DNA from 4 places in the Sutcliffiella sp. NC1 genome. Region 1 is predicted to be linked to each of the others. Evidence: riboswitches for the same ligand, from Rfam matches in the RefSeq annotation. Region 1 holds a riboswitch; each other region holds the start of a gene.
What was found. A riboswitch is a leader RNA that binds a small molecule or an ion and turns the genes downstream of it on or off. The one in region 1 is predicted to bind S-adenosylmethionine.
Positions count from the first base shown of each region.

Region 2: linked by a shared signal. The riboswitch ahead of O1A01_RS12365 (O-acetylhomoserine aminocarboxypropyltransferase/cysteine synthase family protein) and the one ahead of O1A01_RS24740 (LLM class flavin-dependent oxidoreductase) in region 1 are both predicted to bind S-adenosylmethionine.
Region 3: linked by a shared signal. The riboswitch ahead of mtnW (2,3-diketo-5-methylthiopentyl-1-phosphate enolase) and the one ahead of O1A01_RS24740 (LLM class flavin-dependent oxidoreductase) in region 1 are both predicted to bind S-adenosylmethionine.
Region 4: linked by a shared signal. The riboswitch ahead of O1A01_RS09525 (SDR family NAD(P)-dependent oxidoreductase) and the one ahead of O1A01_RS24740 (LLM class flavin-dependent oxidoreductase) in region 1 are both predicted to bind S-adenosylmethionine.

Region 1 covers NZ_CP115153.1:4,812,242-4,818,350, reverse strand. Annotated here, with positions in the region: gene O1A01_RS24755 (DNA topoisomerase III) at 1-1,517, shown strand, start outside; gene O1A01_RS24750 (PRK06851 family protein) at 1,615-2,709, shown strand; gene O1A01_RS24745 (hypothetical protein) at 2,976-3,449, shown strand; SAM riboswitch class I at 3,692-3,790, shown strand; gene O1A01_RS24740 (LLM class flavin-dependent oxidoreductase) at 3,850-4,881, shown strand; gene O1A01_RS24735 (ATP-grasp domain-containing protein) at 4,896-5,834, shown strand; gene O1A01_RS24730 (DUF1002 domain-containing protein) at 5,953-6,109, opposite strand, start outside.
Region 2 covers NZ_CP115153.1:2,371,371-2,377,479, forward strand. Annotated here, with positions in the region: gene O1A01_RS12350 (ATP synthase beta subunit C-terminal domain-containing protein) at 1-819, shown strand, start outside; gene O1A01_RS12355 (hypothetical protein) at 874-1,065, opposite strand; gene O1A01_RS12360 (hypothetical protein) at 1,291-2,238, shown strand; SAM riboswitch class I at 2,351-2,456, shown strand; SAM riboswitch class I at 2,578-2,683, shown strand; gene O1A01_RS12365 (O-acetylhomoserine aminocarboxypropyltransferase/cysteine synthase family protein) at 2,804-4,132, shown strand; gene metX (homoserine O-acetyltransferase MetX) at 4,116-5,186, shown strand; gene htpG (molecular chaperone HtpG) at 5,430-6,109, shown strand, end outside.
Region 3 covers NZ_CP115153.1:2,254,861-2,260,969, forward strand. Annotated here, with positions in the region: gene O1A01_RS11745 (carbon-nitrogen family hydrolase) at 1-556, opposite strand, end outside; gene O1A01_RS11750 (pyridoxal phosphate-dependent aminotransferase) at 733-1,908, shown strand; SAM riboswitch class I at 1,996-2,101, shown strand; gene mtnW (2,3-diketo-5-methylthiopentyl-1-phosphate enolase) at 2,212-3,441, shown strand; gene O1A01_RS11760 (2-hydroxy-3-keto-5-methylthiopentenyl-1-phosphate phosphatase) at 3,443-4,114, shown strand; gene O1A01_RS11765 (methylthioribulose 1-phosphate dehydratase) at 4,111-4,758, shown strand; gene O1A01_RS11770 (1,2-dihydroxy-3-keto-5-methylthiopentene dioxygenase) at 4,801-5,337, shown strand; gene cbpA (cyclic di-AMP binding protein CbpA) at 5,757-6,109, shown strand, end outside.
Region 4 covers NZ_CP115153.1:1,869,469-1,875,577, reverse strand. Annotated here, with positions in the region: gene O1A01_RS09530 (Na+/H+ antiporter NhaC family protein) at 351-1,679, opposite strand; gene O1A01_RS09525 (SDR family NAD(P)-dependent oxidoreductase) at 1,762-2,583, opposite strand; SAM riboswitch class I at 2,672-2,781, opposite strand; gene O1A01_RS09520 (DUF4652 domain-containing protein) at 3,006-3,518, opposite strand; gene O1A01_RS09515 (coiled-coil domain-containing protein) at 3,916-6,109, opposite strand, start outside.

The DNA of each region.
Region 1 (6,109 bases):
GACTCGTTTTTACATGGAAAGAATCTAACCAAACGAGAACATTCGAAAAAGAGAAAGCAGAACAGATTGCAAATTCCATAAAAGGAAAGACCGTAAATATAAAAAACGTTCAAAAGACGAAGAAAAAAAGCTTTGCTCCTGGATTATATGACTTAACAGAGCTACAACGAGATGCGAATAGAATATTCGGATACTCAGCTAAAGAAACGTTGTCTATTATGCAAAAATTATATGAACAACATAAAGTGTTAACATATCCTAGAACAGATTCCCGCTATCTTTCTTCTGATATTGTTGAGACATTAAAAGAACGTGTTGAAGCAGTTAGTGTAAAACCATACACACCAATCGCCCAAAGAATTTTAAAAAATCCAATCCGTACGAACAAATCGTTTGTTAATGATGAAAAAGTATCGGACCACCATGCGATTATCCCGACAGAGGAAACAGTATTTTTAGCAAAACTGTCTGATAAAGAACGAAAAATATACGACCTTGTTGTCAAACGATTTTTAGCAGTACTCCTACCTCCATTTGAGTACGAACAAACGACATTGGAGGCAGAGGTTGCTAATCATTCCTTCACAGCTAAAGGTAAAATAGTGCTTTCAAACGGTTGGAAAGATGTATTCGGAAATGTAGTAGATGAAGACTCCGAAGCATCAGATGTGAAAGATCAATTACTACCTTCCATGAACGAGGGTGATACGTTAACGATTCAAAAGGTTAATAAAACGAGTGGTGAAACGAAACCGCCAAGTCGATTTAATGAAGGAACATTGCTTGCTGCGATGGAAAACCCAGCGAAATTTATGGATGAGGCTAGTCAAGACGTGAAGAAAACGTTAGGCGAAACAGGTGGAATTGGTACTGTTGCGACAAGAGCGGATATTATCGAAAAACTATTTAATAGTTTTCTTATTGAGAAAAAAGGGCAAGAAATTCATATTACGTCTAAAGGGAAGCAGTTACTAGATTTAGTTCCTAAAGAGCTAAAAACACCAGCACTAACTGCCGAGTGGGAACAAAAGCTTTCCAGCATTGCGAAAGGGAAATTGCCTCAAAAAGCGTTTATTAATGACATGCGCGATTATGCGAAAGAAATTGTTCATGAAGTGAAAAACAGCACACAGAAATTTAAACATGACAACGTAACCGGAACGAAATGTCCAGATTGCGGTAAACTTTTATTGGAAGTCAACGGCAAGCGCGGAAAAATGCTCGTCTGTCAAGATCGTGAATGCGGGCATAAAAAGAATGTTGCACGATTAACAAACGCGCGTTGTCCTAAATGTCGCAAAAAACTAGAGCTTCGTGGTGAAGGAGAAGGGCAAATTTTCGCTTGCGTTTGTGGGCACCGTGAGAAGCTTTCGACGTTCCAACAAAAGCGTAAAAACAGTAATAACCAAAAAGCAACGAAGCGTGATGTTCATAAATATATGAAACAAAATAATAAAGAAGAGCCATTAAATACAGCATTAGCAGATGCATTGAAAAAACTGAAGTTAGATAAATAAGGAAAAATCTAGGTATTCACCTATTTTAGCCCCTTCGCATATGTTAGGAGAAGAAAGTAGTAGTTAAAAAACCTAACATTCGTAAGGGGTGTTTTTTTTGGCAGGAAACATATTAAATTACTATGCCGGTGGAAATACAGCAAGAGGATTTTACAGTTTATATGAATCAAATTTAGAAGGTTTGGACCGTGTATTCATTTTAAAAGGTGGTCCGGGAATTGGGAAGTCAACAATGATAAAAAAATTAGGTCAACGTTGGAACGAGGCCGGGTTTGATATAGAATATTTACATTGTTCGTCTGATACAGGGTCTGTCGACGGGCTAATTATTCGAAGCATCGGTGTCGGTATTGTGGACGGAACGGCACCTCACGTTATTGAACCGACAGCTCCAGGTGCAATTGAGGAATATATAAATTTAGGAGAAGCATGGGATTCGAAAAAACTAGCTCACCGTAAAATTGAAATTTTAGAACTTGCCCATCAAAAAAAGCAAGCGTTTGAGACGGCGTATGCAACGTTTAACAAAGCGCTTAAAATCCATGATGAGTGGGAACGTTATTTTATTCATAATATGAGTTTCGAACGAGCAAATAAATTAGCCGATGAGCTAATTGAAAAGCTTTTTGATGGAAATACGTTAACAAAACAAGCGGACGTTAAACACCGATTTCTCGGTGCAGCAACTCCGGTCGGTGCGGTAGACTTCGTTCCAAATATAACGGAAGGATTAAAAAAGCGTTATTTTATAAAAGGTCGTCCAGGGTCTGGAAAATCTACTCTATTAAAAAAGCTAGTTAAACATTGCGAAAAAACAGGTTATGACGTTGAAGTATATCATTGTGGCTTTGACCCTCATAGTTTAGATATGGTTGTCGTCAGAGAACTAGGATTTGCAATTTTTGATAGTACAGCTCCACATGAATATTTCCCAAGTCGCGACGGGGATGAAATTTTAGATATGTACGATTTAACGATTCGTGAAGGTACGGATGAAAGATACGAGAAAGAAATAGAAAAAGTGAGTAAACAATATAGTGAAAAAATGAAAGAAGCAATATCGCATTTAGCAGAAGCGAAGGAATGGCATTTGAAGCTAGAAGCAATTTATGTAAATGCGATGGATTATAAAGTGATAGATGAGAAAACAGAATGGATACATGAACAAATGGAAAAACTAGTGAAGCATTAATGTAATGAAGAGGCTGAGACAAAACTAAATTAGTCATAATAAAAAACGAACTATCGCAGAATTAGCGAAGTATATTTCCGGAGCGAGTTTTTCCCAGTATATTTCTTGTTCTTTTACTATGATGAAAATAGTTATGTCTCAACCTCTATTTATTATTTCAAAAATATATAAATTTTAAAAATTACGTATATGACGTTTTATATATACGAAAACTAGAAAAAAGTGTACACTACACACGTATATTAACAGCAAAGGGAGACGTCATAATGAAAAAGTGGACAATCTTACTTATTTTCGTTACATTATCATTTTTAACAGCATGTGGAGCAAACAGCAATAACGCTAGCGAGGGAGCACAAGAGCAATTAGCAGCTCCTGAACATGATGAAAAACAAGACCAAAAAGTTTTAATGAACATACAAATGGAGTTAATCGAAATGGTACGTCCTCATTTGAGCGCAATTACTAATTACGAGCAAACAGGTGAAGGCGAAGAAGAAGCAAAAGCTGCAGCGAACAAAATTGCAAACGAGCTTCGTGCAATGGAAGTTTCAACGGAGCTAACGGAACAATACCGTACAGATGTGGAAGAAGCGATAGAACTTTTTGCGCAATATTTTGAAGAGCGTGTAGATGGTGAAAATGCAGAAGAAAAACTAGCTGCATTCCACAAGCAAATTGCTACTCCATATATAGAGGCAGGATTATTAGAGCCGAATTTTGAAAAAGAAGTTCAATAAATAATTAGAAGAGTGTTACTGTGAAGTAGCGCTCTTTTTTTATATTAAGTGGTTATGGAAAACATAACATTAACATAAGAAAGATTGAGTGTAACTCCTGACAAATGCTTGTCGGGCCAGTGAGCCGCCTCTGGTTTTGTTCTTGTAATACTATTCTAATAAAAGATTATTGCAAATACTTTACCTTTTTAGTTTACTAAACACCAAGTTTTGTGGTAGGATTACCATAAATTGAATAAAATTCTTTATCAAGAGTGGTGGAGGGACTGGCCCTTTGAAACCCGGCAACCTTTATAAAAAGGTGCTAAATCCAGCAAGGTATATACCTTGGAAGATAAGGAGAAAAGCTAACTGCTGCCTTCTTCTTATCGAAGAAGCTTTTTTTATAGGGGGAAAAGAGATGAAATTTGGTTTTTGGTTACCTATTTTTGGCGGTTGGCTACGAAATGTTGAAGATGAAAAAATGCCGCCTACATTTAATTATGCAAAAGAAGTAATACAAAAGGCAGAAAAATGGGGATATGATACAACATTAATCGCAGAATTGTATTTAAATGATATAAAAGGTCCTGAAAGTGATAGTTTAGAAGCTTGGTCTACTGCAGCAGCATTAGCTTCAGTAACGGAGAAAATAGAAATTATGACCGCTATCCGTCCTGGCTTTCATAATCCAGCAGTCGCGGCAAAAATGGCTGCTAATATTGATCACATTAGCAATGGCCGTTTTACACTTAACGTCGTTTCAGCTTGGTGGGAAGAAGAAGCGAAGCAGTATGGCGGAGTATTTACGGAACATGATGATCGTTATGATCGTACGCAAGAATTTTTAGATGTTTTAAAAGGTCTTTGGACAGAAGATTCTTTTAGTTATAAAGGAAAATTTTATGAACTCTCTAATACAAAACTGTTTCCAAAGCCAGTCCAACGTCCGAACCCTATTCTTTATGCAGGTGGGGAAAGTGAGAAAGGGAAACAAGTAATCTCTTCAAATTGTGATGCTTATGTCATGCACGGCGGAACGGTTGAAGAAGTGCAAGTTAAAATAGAAGATATGAAGGCTAGAAGAGAAGCGTTAAAGAAAGAGCCTTTACAATCGTTTGGAATGGCAGCATATGTCATATGCCGAGATACAGAAGAAGAAGCACAAGCAGAATTAAATAGAATTACGAATGTGAAAGAATCGAGTGCATACGCAGGGTATAAAGATTTTACGGGCAAATCACAGCTTGAACAGCAAGTGAAGTTACAGGATTATTCTGTTTCCAATAGAGGATTAAGACCAAATTTAATAGGCACACCTGAGCAAATTGCGGAAAAAATAAAAGCATACGAGGCAGCTGGGGTAGACTTATTATTACTGCAATTTTCTCCTCAACTAGAAGAGATGGAACGATTTGCACAACAAGTTATACCGTTAGTCAACAAAGGTTAAGGAGGAATTTTACGATGGAGAAGATCTATATCATTCACGAAAATAAAGAATGGACTGTACATTTAACGAAAAGATTGGAAGAGCTCCAATTACCATATGAAGAGTGGCATTTAGATGAGGGGACTGTCCCTTTAAATGAAGTGCCACCAGAGGGTGTTTTTTATAATCGAATGAGTGCGTCGTCTCACACGAGAGATCACCGATTTGCGCCAGAATTAACGAGCGCTGTATTAACTTGGTTAGAGCATCATGGCCGGACAGTATTTAATGGAAGCAGAGCGCTACAATTAGAATTAAGTAAAGTAGTCCAATATTCGGAGTTAGAAAAGCATGGAGTTCGTACACCAACAACGATTGCGGCCGTTGGAAGAAAACAAATTGTAGAAGCGGCCAAAAAATTGGGGCATGAATCGTTTATTACGAAACATAACCGGGCGGGAAAAGGACTTGGTGTACAGCTGTTTAATTCTATTGAAAGTTTAGAGGCATACGTAAATAGCCCGGCATTTGAAGAGCCAGTTGATGGAATTACGTTAATACAACAATATATAAAATCACCAGAATCGTACATTACTCGTTGTGAGTTTGTTGGTGGAAAGTTCCTATATGCCGTGAAAGTAGACACGTCAGAAGGATTCGAGCTTTGCCCGGCAGATGCATGTCAAATTGGGGACTTATTTTGTCCGGTTGGGGAAGAAGTAGAAGAGAAGCCGAAATTTCAAATTATTGAAGACTTCCATGATCCGATTATCGAAAAGTATGAAGCGGTTTTAAAAAGTAACAATATCAATGTTGCAGGAATTGAATTTATCCGCAATAGTGACGGAGAAATTTACACATATGACATAAACACAAATACAAATTACAATAGCGATGCAGAGCAAAAAGCAGGCAAATACGGAATGCTCGAGCTTGCAAAGTTTCTTGGCAAACAACTAAAAGTTCAAGTTTAATACGAAAAGGGCTGCTCCTCATAACGGAACAGCTCTTTCTATATTTCCCGCGGAAACATACCGCAGTGAAACGGTCTAATTTTTTTATATCTCTAGGATAGAATGTAAGTCAGTTCTCTTACTTAAATAAATTCGCAATTGATTGGAATAGGTCCCGGAAAAAGTCTTTCACACCTTGCCAAAATCCACTATCGCCCATAACACTATCAATTCGGTCTTTAATATCTTTCGTAATATCTTCTAATTGATTACGCACGTTATCAAAATTAATATTC
Region 2 (6,109 bases), 2.4 Mb from region 1:
GGTATTAAAGTTGTGGATTTATTTGCTCCTATAGTGAAAGGAGGAACGGTCGGATTAGTAGCTCGTCCAGGAATGGGCCAACTAGTTGTTCTTGCAGAGTTGTTTCATAATCTTAAACAGAATGGATATCGTACAATACTTCAAAAACCAGAAGGCATTTATCCAGAGCTCCAAGATTTGTATCCATTAGTAGATATACTATCAAATTCAATTAATGAAACGCATGAAGTAATAGTAAATAGTTCAAATAGTAACAATCATATTCTTTTTGCTACCGATAGAGAGCATGTACTAACTGGAGAGACATTCGAGTTACAAGAGAGATTAGAGCAAGAAGGAATTTCAAACGTTACGACAATTCTTCTGGATCTAAAAGGAGAAGTAATGGATGAAGAAATGCCATATGGTCCGTTAGAAACTGTTTGGCACTTTGATGCGGACTTAGCTGCAAGATTTAAATTCCCTGCCGTAAATCCAATTTATTCTACTTCGTCTATATTAGAAGGAGCATATATTGATCAAAATCACTTATCAGTTCAACAACGTGCAAAAAAATTATTACGTCGTTATCGTGAATTACGTGCGCTAGTTCAAGTAAGAGGAAATCAAGCAATCCCGATTTCAGAGAAAGAAACGTACGAAAGAGGGGAAAAACTTGAAGCATATTTAACGCAACCTTTTTTCGTAGCGGAAGAGCATACGAAAGTAAAAGGACAATCGGTTTCTTTACAAGAAGTTATACAAGATGTTCAAACAATCATAAGTGGCGGTGCAGATGGGCGTAGAGTAGAAGATGTTACTTTTGTAGGTAGGCTTTAATATTCATAGTTTAGCGATGTAACGACAAAAAAAAGAGACACAATTTGAATTCAATCAAACTTGTGTATCTTTTCTTTCGTCGTTATTTGTTTGCACATCTTTATTGAGCTTCATAATTTCAAGTTCCAATTTTTTATGTTCAAGCTCTAATTCTTTTTCTTTTAATTCATAACTTTTTTTCTTATCATAACCATAATATAGTAGTGATAGTGCCACTATAATTGTTGATGCAATATAAATATCCATCCACCCACACCCTTTCAAGTGCAATTTCTTTTATATTTTAACATACTAAGGCCATTTGAATGGTTAAGAAGTAGTTGCCAAGCCTTTTTAAAGATTACTTAATATACGGTATATTAGGTAAAAAAGTTTCAACTATTATTAGTTTGCTTTTTATATTAAAAAAAATGAAACCTTTTCCACCCTAAAACGTTTGAATATTATGACATAAGGAAAGGGGGAAACACAATGTTAAAAAGGATATTGATTGTTTTCCTATTTACGATTATTTGTTTTACTATTTCAATCGTTTGGTGGAGTACTCAATCAAATGTTTCAAGTGGAATATATCCTTTAAATAGTGGTGGCTCTATCGTGTTAACAGTGGAAGAGAACATACCAATTGCGTCATTTTCACTACCTGTTGTGTGGGTAAAAGCTCATCCATGGCAAAAAACGCCTACTATTGATAAATTAATTTTTAGAGATGACAAAGGTAATGTTTTCTCAAAAATGGAAGGGGAATACATTTTACAAGTGGATGAGGATTTACCGTGGTATAAAAGGAACATTCACTCAGAAGTAGAAATGATGATAAACGGTGAATCTAAAGTTACAATTGGGGAAAGGACAATGACCTCGATAAAGGATAGTTTTGATGAAAACTACATGCTGAATTCATTACAATTACAGGTTAACGGGATGGAAGAAACTTTCTCAATGGATAAAACGTACCAATTTACGTTAATAGGTAATGAAGATCAAGTTAGTCATAATAGATGGGTTATGAATGGCCTACTAGGTTTTAATGGAACAGGTTATATATTTAGATTAGATGGCCCAAAGGGAGACGTATTAGAACGCATACTGTTTTGGCTACCAGGTATGACAGAAAATGATATAAATAATATGATGTACACATTTGATGATGATTTTGAATTATACTCGAATGAACTTGATGAATTTAATGGTGAACCTCTTAATTTACCATTAACATTGACGGAAAGAGAAATGCTCCTATATATTCCATTATCCTCCAAAAATATTGATGAGCTAAAAGGGAAAATAGTATATATACAACCATTCTTCCAGTTTAGTAATCAAGATGGAGATCAATATTACTCTGGAGGTATGGGTTCTATAGGTGAATTCTACCCTAAAATCGGCGGAATAAACTTAATATTACCAGAAGAATGAACATACTAATCATAGATTAAAAGTATGTTTTTAAAAAAGATTACAAAAACTATTGACAGAAAATATTTAAAATTGTTATTATTTTATTTAACAACATAATAATAAATGAAACTTCTTATTAAGAGTGGTGGAGGGAACAGACCCGAAGAAGCCCGGCAACCTTCAAACGATTTGAAAGGTGCTAAATTCTGCAAACATTATTGTTTGAAAGATAAGGAGAGGACTGCATATTAATCCTTTCTAATCTTTTAGAAAGGATTTTTAATTTTTGGAGGTGGCGACAACTAGGAATATATTATTGTACGACATCATAACGTAAAATATTTACAACTTTATAAACTCTTATCAAGAGTGACCGAGGGGTCAGGCCCGATGACGTCCAGCAACCTTCAAAAACTTGAAAGGTGCTAAATCCTGCAGACACTTTTTGTCTGGAAGATAAGAGGAGGGAAAATGAACCTCTTCTTATGAAGAGGTTTTTATTTTTGTAGATATTGTAGGCTAGTCAATAGATATTCAAGAAAAAAAGTAAACTTAAAAAATATTAATTTTGGAGGAATGTAACATGTCAAATAATCAAGAGTATAAGTTAGAAACAGTTTTATTACACGGTGGTCAACAAGTAGATCCTACAACAGGTTCACGAGCAGTTCCGATTTATCAAACAACTTCATATGTATTTGAGAGTACAGAACAAGCACAAAACTTATTCGGACTTAAAGAGTTCGGAAACATTTATAGTAGAATTACGAATCCAACAGTTGATGTTTTTGAACAAAGAATAGCGCTATTAGAAGGTGGGGTTGCGGCAGTTGCGTTAAGCTCTGGGATGGCTGCTATTACCTTTTCCATATTAAACATAGCTCAAGCTGGTGATGAAATAATTGCTGCTGAAAACCTGTACGGTGGAACATATAATTTATTCGCAAACACACTACCGAAATATGGAATCAAGGTACATTTTGTAGATACAACAAACCCAGAAAAAGTTAGAGAAGCAATTACCCCTAACACAAAAGCTGTTTTTGCAGAAACAATCGGCAATCCAAGTTTAAACGTGTTGAAAATTGAAGAGATTGCAAACGTTGCGCATGAAAACAATGTTCCATTAATTGTTGATAATACGTTTGCACCGTATGTATGTCAACCGCTTAAATGGGGAGCTGATATCGTTGTACATTCTGCAACAAAATGGATAGGAGGTCATGGTACAACAATCGGTGGGGTCGTTGTAGATGGTGGAACTTTTAATTGGGATCAACCGAAATACCCTGGTTTTATAGAAAAAGATGAAAGTTATCACGGTCTTCGATTTGCCGAGACGTTCGGTCCATTAGCTTATGCTGTAAAGCTACGTGTTCAACTATTAAGGGATATCGGTGCATGTTTAAGCCCACAAAGTGCTTTCCTTCTATTACAAGGGTTAGAAACATTACATTTACGTATGGAAAGGCATAATGAAAATGCGAAAGAAATAGTTGCATTTTTACAACAACATCCTGCTGTTGATTGGGTCACTTTCCCAGGTTTAGAAAACCATTCATCAAACCATTTAGCAAAGAAATATTTAAACAATACGTACGGATCAATTATTGTATTTGGAATTAAGGGTGGAAGAGAAGCAGGTAGAAAAGTCATTGATAGTGTAAAATTATGGTCTCACCTAGCGAATGTCGGGGATGCTAAATCGCTCATTATACATCCAGCTTCAACTACACATCAGCAAGTATCTTCTGAAGATTTACAGAAAACAGGAGTTACAGAAGATTTAATACGTTTATCGGTTGGCATAGAATCCGTTGAAGATTTAAAAAATGATTTAGATCAAGCCTTTTATTCAGCTACTGGATTTACTGTGAAAGGGGCAATTGCTGGAGATGCTTCAAACAAATAATTTATACGAAGTCGGAAAGGTTTGTATTGGTGACTTTGAATTGGAGAGTGGTGTCCATTTAAAAGATGTGGAAGTCGCTTATGAAAGAGTAGGGAACCTTTATGGCGATAGTATAATAGTTTGTCATGCTTTAACAGGAAACCACTTAACAGTCGGGACATCGGTGTCCCCTGGCTGGTGGAGAGATCTTATCGGACCTTCACGTTATATCGATACGAACAAATATAATGTTATTACGATGAATGTGCTCGGAGGCTGCTCGGGCTCAACTGGTCCTACTTCTATAAATCCTGAAACAGGAAAAAAATATAGGGGGGATTTTCCTACTATAACCATTCGAGATATCGTTCATAGTCACAAAAGAGCGTTAGAAAAAATAGGAGTAACAGAAGTGCTATCAATTATTGGTGGTTCATTGGGTGGCATGCAAGTTTTAGAATGGGGGATACTTTATCCCCATTTTGCAAAACATTTAATACCGATGGCAGTTACCCCTACCTTATCCGATTATGGTATTGCATTCAATACGATTGGAAGACACGCTATTCAAAATGATCCAGCTTGGAACAACGGTTTTTATGAGGAACAATCGATAAAAGGTTTAGAAGTAGCAAGAATGGTAGGGCTTGTTACGTATCGTTCGCAACGTTTATTTAACAACCGTTTCCAACGTGAAAAAAAGAACGCATCCCAATATCAAATAGATTCCTATTTGAAATATCAAGGAGAAAAATTTGTAAAACGTTTTGATGCAAATAGTTATTTGTGTTTGTTGCAAGCGATGGATTCTTTTGATATTGGATTTAAGAGACATGGGATAGAAAAAGCATTAAAAAATATCGAGAGTTCGTTAACGATGGTGGCTTTTTCGCATGACCTATTATATCCACCTACAGTAATAGAAGAAACAGTATTATTACTTAAAAGAGTTGGCAAAGTAGCAAACTATATTTATGTACAAACAGACTTTGGGCATGATGGATTTTTAGTAGAATTTGAGAAGTTTGGAACGGAGATTTCGTTACAGTTACAAACGGTATTGCAGACACGGTAAAAAATAAATTCTGTTATTTGAATAGTACTTCAGAAGAGGTTGGGACATACTATTTTTATTAGTCTCAGCCTCTTCTTTAAGTTTTTTACCTGATTGCTATATGTATTTCTCCAACTAACCTTCTTTTAGTTCACCCCTTCTATTGACAAAAATCAATAAAATATGTTATTAAAATAGTGGGTTAGCACTCTTATGATTAGAGTGCTAAAGTAATTACTTAACAGAAAGAGAGGAGATTAAATCATGGAAAAGAAACAATTCCAAGCCGAATCGAAAAGATTGTTAGAAATGATGATTAACTCTATTTATTCTCAACGTGAAGTGTTTTTAAGAGAGTTAATCTCCAATGCAAGTGATGCAATCGATAAACTGTACTATAAGGCATTAACAGATGCTACCCTTACATTTAATAAAGAGAGCTATTACATAAAAATTATCCCTAACAAAGAAGAAAGAACGTTAACCATTATGGATACTGGAATTGGAATGACTGCGGAGGAATTAGAGACAAACCTAGGAACAATTGCTAAAAGTGGCTCATTAGCATTTAAAAAAGAAAATGAAACAAAAGACGGTCATGATATTATTGGACAATTTGGTGTAGGTTTTTATGCTGCTTTTATGGTTGCTGATGTTGTAACTGTTAACAGTAAAGCACTTGGAAGTAATCAAGCCTATAAATGGCAATCAGAAGGTGCAGATGGGTATTCTATCGAAGGAACAGATAAAGAAACAATCGGAACCGAAATCATCTTAAAGCTAAAAGAAAATAGCGAGGATGAAAACTACGATGAATTTTTGGAAGAGTATCGCCTTAAAGCTATTATAAAGAAATACTCAGACTTTATTCGTTATCCTATTAAAATGGATGTCACTACATCAAAACCGAAAGAAGAAAACGAAAATGAAAATGTGGAAGTTCT
Region 3 (6,109 bases), 2.4 Mb from region 1:
TTAATAAAGCTCTCCAATGCTCGAGCCGTGATAATGGCCATTCCGCAACGACGAAAACCACTTTTGCGCCTCCCGTTGTATGGGTACGAATCCACTCAGGAAAGCGAATATCGTAACAAATAACTCCAGCGCAAGTTTCCCCATCTAGTTGAAATAATCCATCATTTTTTCCTGGTTGTAAGTATAGATGCTCATACATTAACTGAAACAAATGTAGCTTACTATATTCACCTACAATATCGCCTTCGTCGTTTACAGTGTACATGGTGTTATATGTACCTTTAGATGTATTTTTAGCAACGGAACCACCGACAATATGAACATTATGTTTTTTTGCTAACATTTGAAGTGTTTTTTTAGTAGTGTCACCGTTATTGTCACCAATTTCGTCTAACCGGGTTAAATCGTACCCTGTCGTCCATAACTCTGGTAATACGATAATTTTAGGGCTATATTTCTGTACAGTTTCCATAATCAATTTTTCTACTTTTTTAACATTTTCTTGCGGTGAACCGAACGTTATATCAAACTGAATACAAGCTACTTTCCATGACATATAAAAGTCCCCCTTTATTAGCCTTCGTCGTTTTCTGCTACCTGCATCTAATTTACAATTTATTATTCATTGTGTATAGCCCATTACAGAAAATTTCAAAAAACTCTTTACATTTTGCTTTTAACATTATATGATTTGTCACTAGTATTTCAACATTTTTTTAAGAAGGTGTACAAATGAAAAACTTTAAACAATCAAAATTGTTACAAACGTTACCAAAACAATTTTTTGCATCCCTTGTTGAAAAGAGCGGAAAAGTAGTTGCATTAGGTCATGATGTCATTAACTTAGGACAAGGAAATCCGGATCAGCCAACACCGCAACATATTGTACAATCGATGCAAAATGCGGTATTGAAACCACAACATCATAAATATGCCCCATTTCGAGGCCATGATTTTTTAAAAGAGGCGGTTGCAGCATTTTATAAACGAGAATACGATGTAGTGTTAGATCCAGCAACAGAAATAGCTGTTCTTTTTGGCGGAAAAGCTGGATTAGTAGAGCTGCCCGTTTGTTTGCTTAATGAAGGTGACACCGTTTTAGTCCCTGATCCAGGCTATCCAGATTATTTGTCTGGAGTTGCGCTAGCAAAGGCAAACATGGAAGTAATGCCACTTGAAGAGAAAAATAATTTTCTACCAAACTATCAAAATATCTCAGAATCTGTGCTGAAAGATGCAAAGTTAATGTTTTTAAACTATCCGAATAATCCTACAGGTGCTATGGCAACAGCTGCTTTTTTTGAAGAAACATTAGAGCTAGCAAATAAAAATAATATTTGTGTCGTTCATGATTTTGCATATGGCGCTATCGGCTTTGAGGGGAATCGTCCAATTAGTTTTCTACAAACTGCTGGTGCTAAAAATGTTGGCGTAGAAATATATACCTTATCAAAAACATATAATATGGCAGGGTGGAGAGTCGGTTTTGCCGTTGGGAATGCTAGTGTAATTGAAGCGATCAATTTACTTCAAGACCATCTATATGTGAGCCTTTTTAGTAGTATACAAGAAGCTGCTGCAACTGCGCTTTTAGACTCTCAACATTGTGTAGATGAATTAGTGGAAATGTATGAGGAGAGACGTAACGTTCTCGTAAACGGATTGAAAGAAATTGGTTGGGACGTTAATGCCCCACAAGGATCCTTTTTCGCATGGTTAAAAGTCCCTAATGGCTATACTTCTGAAAGCTTTTCTGATTACTTATTAGAAAATGCTCATATTGTCGTTGCACCAGGAATTGGCTTTGGATCATACGGTGAAGGTTATGTGAGAGTAGGGCTATTAACAAGTACAGAAAGATTACAAGAAGCGGTTGATCGAATTAAAAAATTGCAATTATTTTCTTAATCACTGTTGACAAAAAAGATTACCAATGTCATAATCTCAACTAGATTTTCTATTTTTGTAATAGTAAAAAAATGAATATATTACGTTTTCTTATCAAGAGCAGGTGGAGGGACTAGCCCGATGAAACCCGGCAACCGACTTATTTTTAAGCACGGTGCTAAATCTTGCAGCTTTTTTAGCTGGGAGATAAGAGGATGTTAGGATACCTAACCTCTTCTTATTGGAAGAGGTTTTTATTTTGTATTTAATTCATTTTAAAGAGGTACAACAGCACAGTAATTTTTACAAAAGGGTGTGGAATAGATGAGTGAAGTAATTGCTACATACTTAGTTCATGATGCGAAGGGGAATCTAGAAAGAAAAGCAGAAGGGATTGCCCTTGGACTAACAGTTGGTTCTTGGACAGATTTACCAAAAGTAGACCAGGATCAGTTAAAAAAACATAAAGGTCGAGTAGTACATGTTGAATATCTGCCAGAGGACGAAAAGGTTAACAGATATTTCGGTGAGAAGAGAACAAAAGGACTTATCAAAATTGCTTATCCATCACTTAATTTTTCTAATGACATTCCTGCCATTATCACTACAGTTTTTGGGAAGCTTTCTCTTGATGGAGAAATTAAATTACTTGATTTACAGTTTAGTGATGAACTAAAAAGAAGTTTTCCAGGACCGAAATTTGGTATTCAAGGTATTCGAGAAAAAACAGGTGTGTGGGAGCGTCCGTTTGTAATGAGTATTTTTAAAGGAGTATTAGGGCGTGATCTCGCCTTTTTACGAGACCAATTAAAAGAGCAAGCGTTAGGCGGAGTGGATTTTGTAAAAGACGATGAAATATTATTTGAAAATGAATTAACACCGTTTGAAAATAGAATAATTGCCGGTAAGGAAGTACTTCAAAATGTGTACGAACAAACAGGGCATCGTACGCTTTACGCGGTGAACATTACTGGTAGAACATATGAGTTAAGGGATAAGGCGAAAAGAGCGGTAGAACTTGGAGCTGACATGTTATTATTTAACGTTTTCTCCTATGGACTAGATTGTTTACAAAGTCTCGCAGAAGATAAAGATATCAAAATACCAATAATGGCCCATCCTGCATTTAGTGGTGCTTTAACACCTTCACCAGTTTACGGGGTTTCGTATGAGCTATTATTAGGTAAATTACTACGATATGCTGGGGCAGATTTTTCCCTTTTCCCTTCTCCTTATGGAAGTGTAGCGCTAAAAAAAGAGGCAACATTAAAAATTGCAAAAGAGTTAACGAAAGAGGATCTTGTAAAAGCAAGCTTACCTGTCCCATCTGCTGGTATTCATCCTGGTTTAGTGCCGTTATTAATAAATGATTTTGGTCAAGAGTCAGTTATTAATGCTGGAGGCGGAGTACATGGGCACCCTGATGGAGCCGCTGGTGGTGCTAAAGCATTCCGTCAAGCTGTAGACGCCGTACTGGAAGGGAAAACGTTAGGAGAGGCAGCTGCAGAAAAAGAGGAATTACAGAAAGCATTACAGCTTTGGGGTGAAAAATAAGATGACAACTTTAAAAAGACAACCTGTTATTTTTTGTGATTTTGATGGAACTGTAACGAAGTCAGATAACATTATTGCAGCGATGAAGCAATTTGCACCTGATGAATGGGTTTCATTAAAGGATCAAGTGTTATCTCAACAAATTAGTATACAAGATGGAGTAGGGGAAATGTTTGCTTTACTTTCATCCAGTAAGAGGGAAGAGATTACTAACTTTATTGTGCAACAAGCGAAAATACGCGAAGGGTTCGACCGCTTCATTGCTTACGTAAAAGAGCAAGAGATCCCACTATATATTGTTTCTGGTGGAATCGACTTTTTCGTCAAGCCGTTATTAAAAGGACGGATTGAAGAGGAATATATCTATTGCAATAGAGCTGATTTTTCAAACGAGAATATTACTATAACTTGGCCACATAGTTGTGATGAACAATGTGATAACGATTGCGGCTGCTGCAAACCTTCCATCATTCGAAAAATTGCAAACGATACTTCATACAAAGTGGTTATTGGTGACTCCATCACTGATCTACAAGCAGCTAAATTAGCAGATAAAGTGATTGCGAGAGATTTTTTAATAGAAAAATGCGAAGAAAATAAACTCGCTTATGAATCGTTCGAAACGTTCGATGATGTCATTTCCATACTACAACGACTGGAGGTTACGGTATGAGTCGTTATTTGCAAAAGTGGAATGAACTAGCGGATGTAAAGGATGAGTTTGCCGAAAGAGATTGGTTTCCAGGAACAAGTGGAAATTTGTCTATTAAAGTTTCAACAAACCCTCTAACATTCTTCGTAACAGCAAGCGGAAAAGATAAGCGAAAACGAACAGCAGAGGATTTTTTGCTAGTAGATAATACAGGCGCACCCGCTGAAGAAACAAAATTAAAACCTTCAGCTGAAACGCAATTGCATGTTGAAGTTTATAACAGAACTAATGCAGGAGCGGTATTTCACGTCCATACGATTGATAATAACGTTATATCGGAAATTTATAAAGAAGATGGAAAAATTACTTTTAAAGGGCAAGAAATTATTAAAGCTTTAGGTTATTGGGAAGAAGATGCAGAGGTTTCTATTCCAATTATAAAAAATGATGCACATATTCCTACCCTTTCTCAACAGTTCTCTAAATACATTCATGGAGACAAAGGAGCGGTCCTTATATTAAACCATGGAATCACCGTTTGGGGAGAAACGGCTTTTGAAGCAAAAAAATATTTAGAAGCTTGGGAGTTTTTGTTTTCTTACCATCTAAAATTGCTAGCTTTGCAAAATGTTCAAAAACAGTATCCAGTTATGCCAATTGCTTAACTAGAACTGAAAAATATATAAAATTATTGAGGAGGAAATATAATGGCACAAATTCGTTTACATGCAACTAATGAAAGAATTGAAAATGAGGAAAAAGTAGTAGCATTTTTAGAAAAGAATGAAGTAATTTACGAGAAATGGGACATTACAAAATTACCATCTAACTTAAAAGAAAAATATGCACTAACAGATGAGGAAAAAGAAGAAATTTTAGCTGTATTTGGAGAAGAAATTGCTGACATTTCAGAGCGTCGAGGTTATAAATCTAGTGATGTTATTTCTTTGTCTGATTCTACACCAAACTTAGATCAGTTATTAACCAATTTCCAACAGGAACATCATCATACAGATGATGAAGTTCGTTTTATCGTAAGCGGTCACGGGATTTTTGTAATTCAAGATAATGAAGGAAACTTCTTCGATGTTGAATTGCAGCCAGGTGATTTAATTTCAGTACCAGAAAATGTACGACACTACTTTACTTTAATGGAAGATCGTAAAGTAGTTGCTGTTCGCATCTTTGTTACAACAGAAGGTTGGGTTCCAATTTACGAAAAAGAAGAAGTTAATAGTAATTAATTAGAAGTATATACGACTTGTTAATTAGCCTGAAAACCGATTAGGCGAAGCTAGACGTAAAAATTAGCAAAAACGCAAAGGGATCCATACCTTTTGCGTTTTTTTTGTTATGAATCAAAACTTTAGGGAATATATATAAAAGTCCAAGTATTGATGTTGTTGATAGAGTTTAGTAAGCGGTGAGAAATTGAAAATACTGTCAAATAATGTCCATATATAACGTTAAAAAACTGCTTACAACCGTTTGGATTAACTGTATAGTTGGAAGTGTAAGGGAACGAAAGAACATTAAGCTTTACATGCAAATGAATCTATTGTTAGAACATTGTGAATTTTCTTTACGTTTTTCCGCCCTTATGGTATTTTAAAGGTATGAAGTAGAAAATTTTCTATTGGATGAAGCCAAGGGAGTGATAGTGATGAAAGTTCGTTATAATTTTGTTTCTAAATTTGATGTTCAATATTGTGAACCGACTTTTACTGTGAAAGAAGCTTATGAAAAAGTGAAAGAATCTGGGTACCGTTGCATACCAGTTTTATCAAATAACGGGCGTAAATTTAGTGGTTTTATTTACAAAGTGCATTTACTAGATTATTTATATGAGCAAAAAGGGAAAGAAAATGATCCTATTACGTCCCTCGTTCAAAATGAAGATGCATTTATTTATGAAGAAGACTCATTCTTTAAAGCGTTCTTCACAATAAAAAGATTACCTTTTATTGCTGTTTTAAATGAAAAGGAAGAATTTCTCGGTATACTTACACATGCAAA
Region 4 (6,109 bases), 2.0 Mb from region 1:
GTTCTATATCATTCTTTCAAAAGTTAATGGGACATGGGGACAGGAAATGTCGTGCACACATTTTTTGACATTACTGTTAACAAACGTCCACGGTCTAGGAACAGGTATTATGTATTATATTAACCTGGAAATTGCTAACCCTTTTGTATTCTTCACTACGTATCTTCTAATGATTAGCGAAGTAAGAAACAAAGCAGTTGCAACATCGCTTTAGACAAAATGCCATTAAGTCTAGTTAGTGACTTAATGGCTTTTCAACTTCATAAAAAAACTTGTATGGGTCCTAGGACGCTATCCTTGCACCCCGATTACTCATCGGGACGACATTCCTGTTCGCTTGTTCAACCTATCTACGATACCTTTTTCACTGTATCTACGCTTGGTTGGTTTTTGAACTTTGGAAAGCCGATAAGGATAGCGATTACTCCGCAAATTCCTACTAAAATTGGATAGAAGGAGTATGGTACTAGGCTTACAGGTGAAATGGCAGCTAATCCTGCTGCTGCTAATATTTGACCACCATACGGGATAATGCCTTGGAATGCACATGAGAATAAATCTAGTAAGCTCGCTGATTTACGTGGTTCTATATCATATTGATCCGCAATGTTTTTCGCAAGCGGTCCTGTAATCATAATGGATATTGTATTATTCGTTGTTGCCACATCTGTAATACCTACTAAACTAGCGATCCCAAACTCTGCACCTTTTTTGGTTTTAATTTTACTAGTAACAAAATGAAGGAGATAATCAATTCCACCATTATGTTTAATAATACCAACCACACCACCAATTAAAAGGGCTACAATCGCTAAGTCTTCCATACTAATAAGCCCATTTCCAACCGATTGTAGATACCCGAAGAAATCGAATGCACCTGTCGAGAGCCCAATAATTCCAGCAAACACGATACCACCTAGTAATACGATAATAACATTCAGACCTGCGATTGCTGCACCAAGAACTGCTAAATACGGAAGCACCTTTACAATTTCATATGTATACTCCCCATCAATGTTAGCACTATTACCCGAAGTAAGAATGAATAGAATAATGGCTGTAATGATTGCACCAGGTAATACAATGAAAAAGTTTACTTTGAACTTATCACTCATTTTTGTTTTCTGGGTTCTAACAGCAGCAATCGTTGTATCAGAAATCATTGATAGGTTATCGCCAAACATCGCCCCACCAACAACTGTTGCCATTGCGAGTGCCATTGAGATATCGGTTTGCTCTGCAATCCCAATTCCAATTGGTGCTAACGCCACTACCGTTCCCATAGACGTTCCCATAGAAATCGAAATAAAGCACCCAATTATAAATAATCCTACTAGTAGAAAATTCTGTGGTAAAAAGGAGAGACCTAAATTAACAGTGGATGCAACTGCACCCATTTCTCTTGCTACTCCTGCAAAAGCACCAGCTAAAATAAAGATAATACACATTAAAATAATGTTGGAGTCGCCTGCACCTTTACAAAAGATCTCGATTTTTTTAGCAAAGCTTTCCTTACGATTCATAACTAATGCGATAACTGCAGCAACAAGTATTGCAACATTCAATGGCAATACGGAAAAGTCCTTTGCAAATACACCTACTCCAATAAAAAGGAGTACAAAAACAAATAATGGTAAAAGGGCATACAAGCTACCCTTATTAACGTTTTCCTCTGACATAATGATTTCATCCTCTCATTTTTCGCTACGATAAAATTAAATTTAATTCAAGTGTAAAAATTCTTTTATCTAGAGAGCTTTCTTAAGACATTGTCATACCCCCAGTGACATTCACACCTTGCCCCGTCATATAATCCGAAAACCTTGAAGTCAGGAAGATCACGACATTTGCCACATCTTCGGGTTTTGCAGTTCGGCCAAGTGGTACTTGAGAAATATCCTCCATTTCAATTGCGTGTGCATTCAAACCTCTTAATTGTCCACCGATGACTCGTTCACTTCGCTTCATGTCTGTTTCGACAATGCCCGGACAAACGGCATTCACATTAATTGCATGCTTTGCTAATTCAAGTGCCATCACCTTTGTAAAGCCCATTACAGCATGTTTGGATGCAACATAGCTTCCCATTAATCTGTACCCATTTTTACCAGCCTGAGAAGCGATGTTGATGATTTTTCCGCCTTGACCTTGTTTGATGAGATACTGAGCAACAGCCTGGCTCCAAAGGTAGACACTTTTTGCATTCACATCAAGCACCCGATCCCAGTCCTCTTCCTTTATGTCTACAACATAATCCATCGAGGAAATCCCTGCGTTGTTGACTAGAATATCTAGTCTACCAAAGTGTTTTACAGTTTGATCAACGTATCCATTAACTATTGAACTTTCTGTAATATCTGCTTGAAAATACAATATTTTTTCATGTAGAGATTCAGGGGACGGGGCCAAATCGATTACAGCCACTTGTGCACCACATTCAAGTAATGCATTAACGATTGCTTTACCAATTCCCCTTGCTCCACCAGTCACAATCGCTACTTTTCCTGTCAAATCCATCACATACATTAAAATCCCCCACTTCTTTTTACCAACTAGTTCAATCATTTTAAGCAGATTGAACACGGAAAATTCTCCCGTTAAATGTTTCCCTAATTACACAAAAATGCCTCTCTAGATAGAGAGGCATTCATCATTAATAGTAGCTACGCCTCTCTTATCTTTCAAAACAAACGTTTTGCAGGATTTAGCACCTTTTCATGTGTCAACATGAACGGTTGCCGGGTTTCATCGGGCCAGTCCCTCCACCACTCTTGATAAGAGAATATACAAATATATTAAACTTAATTTTATTGTTCCTAGTTTAAATTATCATCCCTATAAATGTCAATTAAAAAATTCGCGGAACTCTTGTGGTCCATATGAAAGCCATTTGGGACATGGGGACAGGAAAGTCATCCACACATTTTTTGACATAACGGTTACCAAATGTGTGCACGATATTATTATCCCCTCGTTCCATCGGATTACAAAACTAACATTATTACTCATTTCATTAAAATTTCGTCGATTAGTAATACTTCTTCATATTCCTTAAAAGTTGAAAAATTATCATCCGTATATCTAATACCTCTTAAGATAAGTAATTTTCCCTTTACAAGTAATTTTGTAATTTGTATTCTACTAGAAAAATGGGTAATCTGAGTTAATTGCTGCTTTTCAATATCATAAATAAACACATTGCCCCCAATTCCAACAGTCCCGTCCCCATAACCTTTAATAAGTGCAATCGTCTTTTTATTAAGCCAAACAGCATATTTAGGAATGTTTCCATCTTTATCAGGAGAAATAACTTCTTTAATGTATCCACTTTCCATATCATACATATAAAGACTTCCTGATCTCTCCCATTCTAAAGGCGAAATATAAATTGCTTTCTTTTTGTCAGGAGATACTTCGGGTTTAGAAGGAAAGTCTTCTGTAATGATAGTACTCTCTCCACTTGGGTTAATTTGTATTAACTTCTCATTGACTTCATCATACATAAGTTGGTACATCATTCTTCACTCCCATTAGGTAGTAAACCACGAATTAAAATACTTTTGGTCTCTGGAATGTGATAAATTATCTCTTCAATTACTGAAAGAGGAAACAAGATTATTTTAAAAGGTTAACTTTTTTCTATACTATTTAGGAAATCTAATTGATTTGGTGTAGGATTAAGTGGTATTACTAATACCCAAAAATCCGGTTGATGCTGAGCCGCTGTTGATATTTCATTATATAATACGGTACTACTAGGCATTCTTTTCCATTTTTTACATTGAAATATCCATTTTCTATCATAACCTAGATTAAAAGGTAATTCCTCATATCTAGTGGCTGTAATATCTCGTCCTCTTCTCTATTTATTGCAATTTCTACTGTAACATAATAAATTTCTTTTAAATTAGAAGTCTACTCAAACAAACTCATCTGTTCCACTTCCCCTAATCGTTCCATTGCTACCGGTTCGTGGTCTTGGAAGTAAGCATGATGGAGCCATTTTTCTTTCGTCATGACTTTTTTTGATGAATCTGTAGATGCTCTCAATCTGCAACTATATATAATTGGGAAGTAGTCTTGAAGGAATTTACCCTCTGCATGTGCTGTTAGAGCGATAATTTGAAATCCTAATTGCTCTGCGATGAAGAAAACCGGACTCAAGACGTGGTCACTGGATGCTTTACCGAATGGGTTATCTAAAATGACTGCTCGGTGCCGCTTCATGTTCGATTGGATATGCTGTCTCTTTTCTGCTACATAATTTAAAATTCCAAGGAACAAAGTCATATTTTTACTCCATTTTTCTCCACCTGACCATACATTACTTTGCTCCCAAGAGTATGAGCGTGTCGTCACTTTATTGTCATTCGTTACTTTGCGACAACTAACCTTCATCACTTCATTATTCATAACGATTTGGAGTAATTGCTTGGACTGTAGCCACATTTCAATATCTTTTCGAATTTTTGCTGCGTCCTCTTCCCCTTGATCATTATAAAAACGATCTGACTCTAGCTGCTGAAGTATCCACTCAATATAGTCTAGGATTCTTGTTTTTCCAATTTCCTCGTCCCATTCAGGTATATTAAAGTTAAAAATCTGCTTCCAATCATTAACTATTTTCACTTTCGTTTTTTTCGGAATTTGCTTAAGCTCTTCTGTAAGTGTAAGCAAATGTGTATGAATTTGTGTGACGAACAATTGCATATCTTCATCACTTTGGCGAATATGTTCATTTGCATAAACTGTTACTCTTTCTATCCGTTGCAGCATATTTCTTTTGAATTCAAGAATATCATCATATGATTGTTTCACTTCAATACCTGTTAAAGCCATTTGACGGAGTTTTACATCTGAGATTTCTGTATTACAAAACTCTCTAAATTTACGTTTTGCTCGTGCAACTGTTTCTTTCTCATTTTCCACTGCTGCCTTGCCTAATCTCAATTGATCTGTTATTGCCTTTATGAATTTTTTTCGGCTATAGGTGAAGTCGTTCAATTCTTCGTCGTTTAATCGAACTGCTTCGACGTCAGGTGCATTAAAATGGTGTCCTTCTATAAAAAGATCCAGACTATACTTTGCTTCTTGTAATTCTTTTACTTGCTTTTCCATTCTAGCTTTCTCTTGATCGAGGAAAGATTTTCGTTCCTTTAAATGTTGTTGTTCCTGCAATAATTTACTTTGTAGCTTTTCTACGCCTTCTGCAAATTCCACTATCTCGTAGGAAGGGTAGTCTTTTTTAAATTGAAGTAGCCTATTACTCAATAGCCCAAGTTGCTTATCTTTTTCCGATGCTTTTTCCTGAACTTTACGATTGGCGTTTTCAAGCTCTACCTTCAAAGCTTCTATTTTCCCGAAAAGAATACTCATCCTTTGCTTACCGTCCCCAGGAAATAGCATGTCTTCATCTAAATTTTGCTGTTCTTTTAGTAAATCATTGATTTGGTCATTGTTGGACTGGAGAAATTCGAGCACACCTTCTCTTTTTGCAATCCACTCCCCTTTAGTTCGATTAATTTTTTCTAGAGAAAACTTTAAATCTTGGATTTTATCTAAAAGAACTTGCTTACTTTTACCTGTAAAAATCGGGGTGAAAGATTGAACAGATGGATATGCCTCTTCTCTTTTTAATAAAATTAACTCATTTCCCAATTGATTCTTTCGATCTTGAAGCTCTCTTTTTTGATTCTCGAAATCTTCGATGAGCCTCATACAATTCGTCAAATCTTTCTGTAAATGTTGAAGATTTTTTTCTGCAAGCTGCTTACGCTCGCTGTCTTCTTCAAGCTCGCGTTCATAATGTAAATAATCCATCGCTTTGGAAATTTTTTCCCCAAGCCCTTGTTTTTCATCCCGATAATTGTTGATAGTTGTTTGGAAAACAGTAATAGCAGATTGGTGCTCCGCAATAGTTGTTCTAACTTTTTGTATCATAATTGCTAGTTCTTGAAGAAGGTTTGATAGCTTGTTTTTTTCTTCTTCTAACGTAAAGATTTTCTTATACGGATTTACTTCTAGAAATTTTGTTAATTCATGTAGGCATTCTTCCCAAACTTTTATCTCTTGTTCTTTTAACTCTCTAATAGCGGTTGTTTCGAATGCA